2 regions of the Kitasatospora sp. NBC_01539 genome follow, and region 2 is predicted to be linked to the other one. Evidence: riboswitches for the same ligand, from Rfam matches in the RefSeq annotation. Region 2 holds a riboswitch; the other holds the start of a gene.
What was found. A riboswitch is a leader RNA that binds a small molecule or an ion and turns the genes downstream of it on or off. The one in region 2 is predicted to bind cyclic di-AMP.
Positions count from the first base shown of each region.

Region 1: another riboswitch for cyclic di-AMP. It lies ahead of OG335_RS27005 (NlpC/P60 family protein); the one in region 2 lies ahead of OG335_RS16290 (transglycosylase family protein).

Region 1 is NZ_CP109390.1:6,228,426-6,231,822, forward strand. It holds gene OG335_RS26995 (NYN domain-containing protein) at 1-417, shown strand, start outside; gene OG335_RS27000 (NlpC/P60 family protein) at 608-1,633, shown strand; cyclic di-AMP (ydaO/yuaA leader) riboswitch at 1,992-2,176, shown strand; gene OG335_RS27005 (NlpC/P60 family protein) at 2,187-3,254, shown strand.
Region 2 is NZ_CP109390.1:3,824,539-3,827,935, reverse strand. It holds gene OG335_RS16295 (cytochrome P450) at 1-1,207, shown strand, start outside; cyclic di-AMP (ydaO/yuaA leader) riboswitch at 1,419-1,584, shown strand; gene OG335_RS16290 (transglycosylase family protein) at 1,589-2,476, shown strand; gene eno (phosphopyruvate hydratase) at 2,684-3,397, shown strand, end outside.

The sequences.
Region 1 (3,397 bases), 2.4 Mb from region 2:
GACGACCCGGCGCTGCTCGACCAACTGCTGGCGATTCCTCAGGTGCACCTGGTGGTGGACGGCTACAACGTCACGAAGACCGGCTACCCCGCACTGCCGCTGGAGCAGCAGCGGCTGCGGCTGCTGGGCGGGCTGGCCATGCTGGCGCAGCGCACCCATGCCGAGGTGACCTGCGTGTTCGACGGGCAGGACCTCGACGTGCCGGTGATCATGGCGCCGCCGCGGGGGGTCCGGGTGCGCTTCAGCCGTACCGGGGAGACCGCGGACGAACTGATCCGGCGGATGGTGCGGGCCGAGCCGGAGGGACGGCCGCTGGTGGTGGTCTCCACGGACCGCGAGGTCGCGGAGGGCGTGCGCAAGGCGGGAGCCCGCCCCGTGGCGTCGATTCTGCTGCTCAACCGGCTCGCCCGGCCCTGACGGAGCGTCGGCCCAGGTCGGAGCGGTGGTGGCGAGGTTGTGTCGGGCTGGTGAAATCCCGGTCGGGGGGCCGGGTTCGCACGGGAGGGGAGTGGCGCCGGAGGCGGATCTTCACTAGGGTCTGGCGTCAAACCTATTTTCCGGACCTCACTCGATCGAGTGAGTCCAGCAGGAAGAAGGAGCTAGTCCCTTGGCCTCCCACCGCCGTCCCAAGCAGCCGAGCCGCGCGCGGGTCTCCGTGCTCACCGCTGCAGCCGCGACCGCGGTCGCCCTCTCCGCCCAGGCGAGCGCCCACGCCGCCCCGGCAAAGCCCACCAAGGACGAGGTCAAGGTCCAGGTCGACAAGCTCCTCGAGGAGCAGGAGCAGGCGTCCGAGACGTACAACGGCGCCAAGGAGCGGGGCGAGCAGCTCCGCAAGCAGGCCGACCAGCTGCAGGACCAGATCGCCCGCGGTCAGCAGCAGCTGACCGATGTCGCGTCCGGGCTGTCCGCGGTCGCAGGCGACCAGTACCGCACCGGCGGTGTCGACCCGACCGTGGCGCTCATGCTCTCGTCGGACCCCGACAACTACCTCGACAAGGCGTCGAGCAACGAGCAGGCCACCGACACCCAGGCCTCCACGCTCAAGAGCCTGAAGGAGCAGCAGCGCCGGCTCGACCAGCAGAAGCAGGAGGCCGCGGCCATCCTCGCCGAGCTGGACCGCTCCACCCAGACGCTGAACGAGGCCAAGGCCGAGGTCCAGAAGAAGCTCGCCGAGTCGCAGCGCCTGCTCAGCTCGCTGACCGCCGCCGAGCGCGCCGCCCTCACGGGCCGCGCCTCCCGCGGCGGCGACCGCGTCGACATCGGCAACCTGCCGCCGGCTTCCGGCTACGCGGCCACGGCCGTGGCCGCCGCCCTCAGCAAGCGCGGTGTGCCGTACGTCTGGGGCGCCACCGGCCCGAACTCCTTCGACTGCTCCGGCCTGATGGTGTGGGCGTACGCGAAGGCGGGCGTCTCGCTGCCGCGCACCTCGCAGTCGCAGGCGAGCGTGGGCGTCAACGTCGGCACCAACATCGCCAACGCGCAGCCCGGCGACCTGATCATCTACCACTCGGACGCGCACCACGTGGCGATGTACATCGGCAACGGCCTGATGGTGCACGCCCCGCACACCGGTGACGTGGTGAAGGTGGCGTCGGCGACCGTCATGCCGATCAAGACCATCCGCCGGGTCTGACCCCGCGGTAGCAGATCGGACATATGCCTCATCCGCGGCGTTTCTGATGCCGCGTGACACGCCCGGGCGGGTCGGGATCATCCTGTGATCTCCACCACGTCCGGGCGTTCGGTTTTCTGCTCATCGGATGAGAAACCATCAGCTGACCATGGAAATCCGTTCAACACCGGTCGTATTCACCGACGGGAATGGTCGTCGACCCGAGATTTTTCCGACAAGGATTTGAACGGATCACGGATTGGTTACTAGGGTCATCCCACGGACCACCGCGGAGTCGATCACCCAGCCCGGGTGACGGCGGTGGTCGCCGCCGAATCCGCGACGCAGCTGGGCAGTGCGAACTGCCTACGGGGAGGCCCCTGAGGGGGCGCTGTCGAACGGAGCCGGGGAACCACGTTCCCCCGGGGTGAATCGGCGTCAGGTCGGCCGCGCCGGCCGGCCCGCGGGAGTCCGCGGGCCGCAGGGGCGGGCGGTGAGGCGTCGTAGGGCAGCTTCCGGCCCGAACCCGTCAGCTCACCCGGTAGGCGGTGTGAGGAAGAAGGAGTCCGCCTTCGTGGCGTCCCATCGTCGTCCCAAGCCCGTCGGCCGCACGCGTGCCTCGATCCTGACGGCCGCCGCCGCCACCGCGGTCGCGCTCTCCTCCCAGGCCGGTGCCCACGCCGACCCCGCGCCGACCAAGGACCAGGTCAAGACCCAGGTCGACCAGCTCAACGAGCAGGCCGAGGTCGCCAGCGAGCAGTACAACGCGGCGGCCGAGAAGCAGCAGACCCTGCAGAAGCAGGTCACCCAGCTGCAGGACCAGGTCGCCCGTCAGCAGGCCCAGGTGAGCGGGGTGCAGGGCCGCCTCGCCGAGGTCGCCGCCCAGCAGTACCGCGACGGCGGCATCTCGCCCACCGTGCAGATGATGCTCTCCAGCGACCCCGACCAGTTCCTGAGCCAGGCCGGGTCGGTCAGCCGGATGAACGCCACCCAGGCCGACACCCTGAAGTCCTTCAAGACCGAGCAGGCCAAGCTCGACGGCCAGAAGGCCGAGGCCGAGCACAAGCTCGCCGACCTCGACAGCACCACCCGCTCGCTCAGGACGAAGAAGGAGGAGATCCAGGGCAAGCTGGCCAAGGCCGCCGCCCTGCTCAACTCCCTCACCCAGAAGGAGCACGAGGAGCTCGCCGCCGCCGAGGCCAAGGCCGCCTCCGCCGCGAAGGCCAGCGCCGACCGCGCCTCCCGCGACACCGCGCGGCCGGACCTCGGCACCGTCGACCTGCCGGCCGGCTCCCACGCCGCCGTCGCCGTCGCCGCGGCCAAGAGCAAGCTCGGCGTGGCGTACGTCTACGGCGCCGCCGGGCCCGCCAACTTCGACTGCTCCGGCCTCATGCAGTGGGCCTACCGTCAGGCGGGTGTCTCCATCCCGCGCACCTCGCAGTCGCAGGCGGGCGCCGGCACCAACATCGGCACCAACATCGCCAACGCCAAGCCCGGCGACCTGATCGTCTACTTCGGCGACCGGCACCACGTCGGCATGTACGTGGGCGGCGGCCAGATCATCCACGCCCCGCACACCGGCGCCAACGTGCGGTACGCCTCCGCCACCGTGATGCCCATCTCGGCCATCGTGCGGATCTGACGCGCACGCAGCACCCCGCCCGGGCCCGGTCCCTCCGTCGACGGAGGGACCGGGCCCGCGGCCGTCCGGGAGGGACGTCGGGGTCCGCGGCCGAGCTGATGTCCGATAAGGGGTCAAATATTCGGCGATGGAGGGGTTTGGAC
Region 2 (3,397 bases):
GTACGCCTGGCTGCGGGAACACGCGCCCGTGCACCGCACCACGCTGCCCAGCGGCGTCGACGCGTGGCTGGTCACCCGGTATGCCGACGCACGGCAGGCCCTGGCCGACGGCAGGCTCTCCAAGAACCCCGGGCACCACAGCGCGCAGGCCCACCGCAGCGGCCGGGTCGGCATCCCGGGGGAGCGGCAGGCCGACCTGATGACGCATCTGCTGAACATCGACCCGCCGGACCACACCCGGCTGCGCCGGCTCGTGTCGAAGGCGTTCACGCCGCGCCGGATCGCCGCCTTCGAGCCGCGGGTGCAGCAGCTCACCGACCGGCTGATCGACGGCTTCGCCGCCCGCGGCACGGCCGACCTCATCCACGAGTTCGCGTTCCCGCTGCCCATCTACGCGATCTGCGACCTCCTCGGGGTGCCCGCCGAGGACCAGGACGACTTCTGCGACTGGGCGGGCATGATGCTGCGCCACACGAAGCCTGGGCAGCGCGCGCCGCAGCGCGGCGGTGTCGGGCGCGCCGTGAAGCGGATCCGCACCTACCTGGCGGACCTCATCCACCGCAAGCGCGCCGACCTCGGCGACGACCTGATCTCCGGCCTGATCCGCGCCAGCGACCACGGCGAGCACCTCACGGAGAACGAGGCCGCCGCGATGGCCTTCATCCTGCTGTTCGCGGGCTTCGAGACCACCGTCAACCTCATCGGCAACGGCCTGTACGCGCTGCTGCGCAACCCCGGCCAGCGGGCCCTGCTGCAGGCGTCGGTGGAGCGCGGCGAGAGCGGCCTGCTGGAGACCGGCATCGAGGAACTGCTGCGCTACGACGGCCCGGTGGAACTCGCCACCTGGCGGTTCGCGACCCGCCCCCTGGAGATCGGCGGGATGGCGATCCCGGAGGGCGACCCGGTGCTGGTGGTGCTGGCCGCGGCCGACCGCGACCCGGCGCGCTTCGCCGACGAGAACACCCTCGACCTCGCCCGGACGGACAACCCGCACCTGGGCTTCGGGCACGGCATCCACTACTGCATCGGCGCGCCGCTCGCCCGGCTGGAGGGCCGGGCCGCCCTCGCGACTCTGCTCACCCGGCTGCCGGACCTCGCGCTGGACGCGGATCCGGCGGACCTGCGCTGGCGCGGCGGCCTGATCATGCGGGGCCTGCGCGAGCTGCCCGTCTCCTTCACCCCGGAGACGGGGCGGGCCGCGGACTGACGGTGTGTCGACCGGCGGGCGGGCCGTCCGGGTGAACACGAGCGAATCAGGACAAAACGGCTTTGTTCGTGCCCGATGAACGGTGCGTCGTAATTCTTGCGTGATAACGCCGATATGAGCTTGTGATCGGTCATCGCATCTGCCTACTCTCCGGACAGCTCGCGCCAGCGGGCCCCGGGCGCGACAACGCCGAATCCTGTCCGCCGCGCCCCGGGACGACCGACCGAGACCAGGACAGGGGCGGGGGAACCACGTACGTCGCCGTCCCCACGGCTAGGGGTGAAGCCGCGTCAGCAGGTCCCCTCCTGCGGCCGCGGCCGGGCCAGCCTCCCGGTCCGAACCCGACAGCTCACCTCGCAGGCGTTCGGAGAGGGACCACCCATGATCTTCACCGGACCTGGCCGCCACCGTCGTCGGACGTCCGCCGAGAAGGCGGTCGCCGTCGCGGGCGTCACCGGCGTCGGCCTCGCCATGCCGCTGCTCACCGCGGCCGCCGCGCACGCCGCGCCCGTCTCCGTCTGGGACAAGGTCGCCCAGTGCGAGAGCGGCGGGAACTGGCGGATCAACACCGGCAACGGCTTCTACGGCGGACTGCAGTTCACCGCCCGCACCTGGAAGGGCTTCGGCGGCGCCCGGTACGCCGCCTACGCGCACCAGGCCAGCAAGACCGAGCAGATCGCCGTCGCCGAGAAGGTGCTCGCCTCGCAGGGGCCCGGCGCCTGGCCCGTCTGCTCCAAACGCGCCGGCCTGACCCGAGGCGGCGGCTCCGCGACGACCGCGACGACCGCGCCGGCCGCGGCGCCCGCCACCGCGACCCGTTCCGGCGGTGCGCCGGTCTTCTCCGGCCGCGGCGGCTGGGACGCGGGCAGCAGCGTGTACTGGTACCAGAAGGACGGCGGCTGGTACTGGACGGCGCACCGCGACATCTTCGAGCGCCACGTGCCGCCCGCCCCCGCCGAACCCGCCCGGACCGAACCGGCCGAGACCGAACCCGCCGAGATCGAACCGGCCGGCACCGGGTCGGAGGAGAGATCGGGCGACGGGTCGGGCGACGCGGCGGACGGCGGGGCCGGGCACGCCCCGCAGGCGGTGCCGGTGCCCGCGATCGGCCGCGAGGCGTACACCGTGCAGCCCGGTGACTGCCTGTCGGGCATCGTCGCCACCCGCGGCCTGACCGGAGGCTGGGAGCGGCTGTACGCGAGCAACCGCCCGGTCGTCGGCGAGGACCCGGACCTCATCCTCCCGGGCCAGCTCCTGCAGCTCGACTGACGGACCGGCACCGCGCGTACGACCGCACGCCCCCGGGGCCGCCACCCGGGGGGCGGGGCGGTCCGGTGTACGGGTCCCCCAGGTGAACTACCGGCGAGTAGCCCGGTCACACGGTGAGACAGCGCCATGCCCGGCATGGCCCTGGGGCGCCGTGCCGTTAGGCTCAGGTCGTAACGACCCACATCCGCTTCCGCTAGGAGATGCTTCGTGCCGTCCATTGATGTCGTCGTAGCCCGTGAGATCCTCGACTCTCGCGGCAACCCCACCGTCGAGGTCGAGGTGGGTCTCGACGACGGCAGCACGGGCCGTGCCGCCGTCCCGTCCGGCGCCTCCACCGGTGCCTTCGAGGCCCTGGAACTGCGCGACGGTGACAAGAACCGCTACTTCGGCAAGGGCGTGGAGAAGGCCGTCCTGGCCGTCATCGAGCAGATCGGCCCGGAGCTCGTCGGCTACGACGCCACCGAGCAGCGCCTGATCGACCAGGCCATGCTCGACCTGGACGCCACCCCGGACAAGTCCTCGCTCGGCGCCAACGCCATCCTCGGCGTCTCCCTCGCCGTCGCGCACGCGGCCTCCGAGGCCAGCGACCTGCCGCTGTTCCGCTACCTCGGTGGCCCGAACGCGCACGTCCTGCCCGTGCCGATGATGAACATCCTCAACGGCGGGTCGCACGCGGACTCCAACGTCGACATCCAGGAGTTCATGATCGCCCCGATCGGCGCGGAGTCCTTCTCCGAGGCCGTCCGCTGGGGCGTCGAGGTCTACCACACGCTCAAGGGCGTGCTGAAGGAGCGCGGCCTCTCCACCGGCCTGGGCGACGAGGGCGGCTTCGCGCCGAACCTCGACTCCAACCGCGAGGCGCTCGACCTCATCGTCGAGGCCATCAAGAAGGCCGGCTACACCCCGGGCAAGGACGTCGCG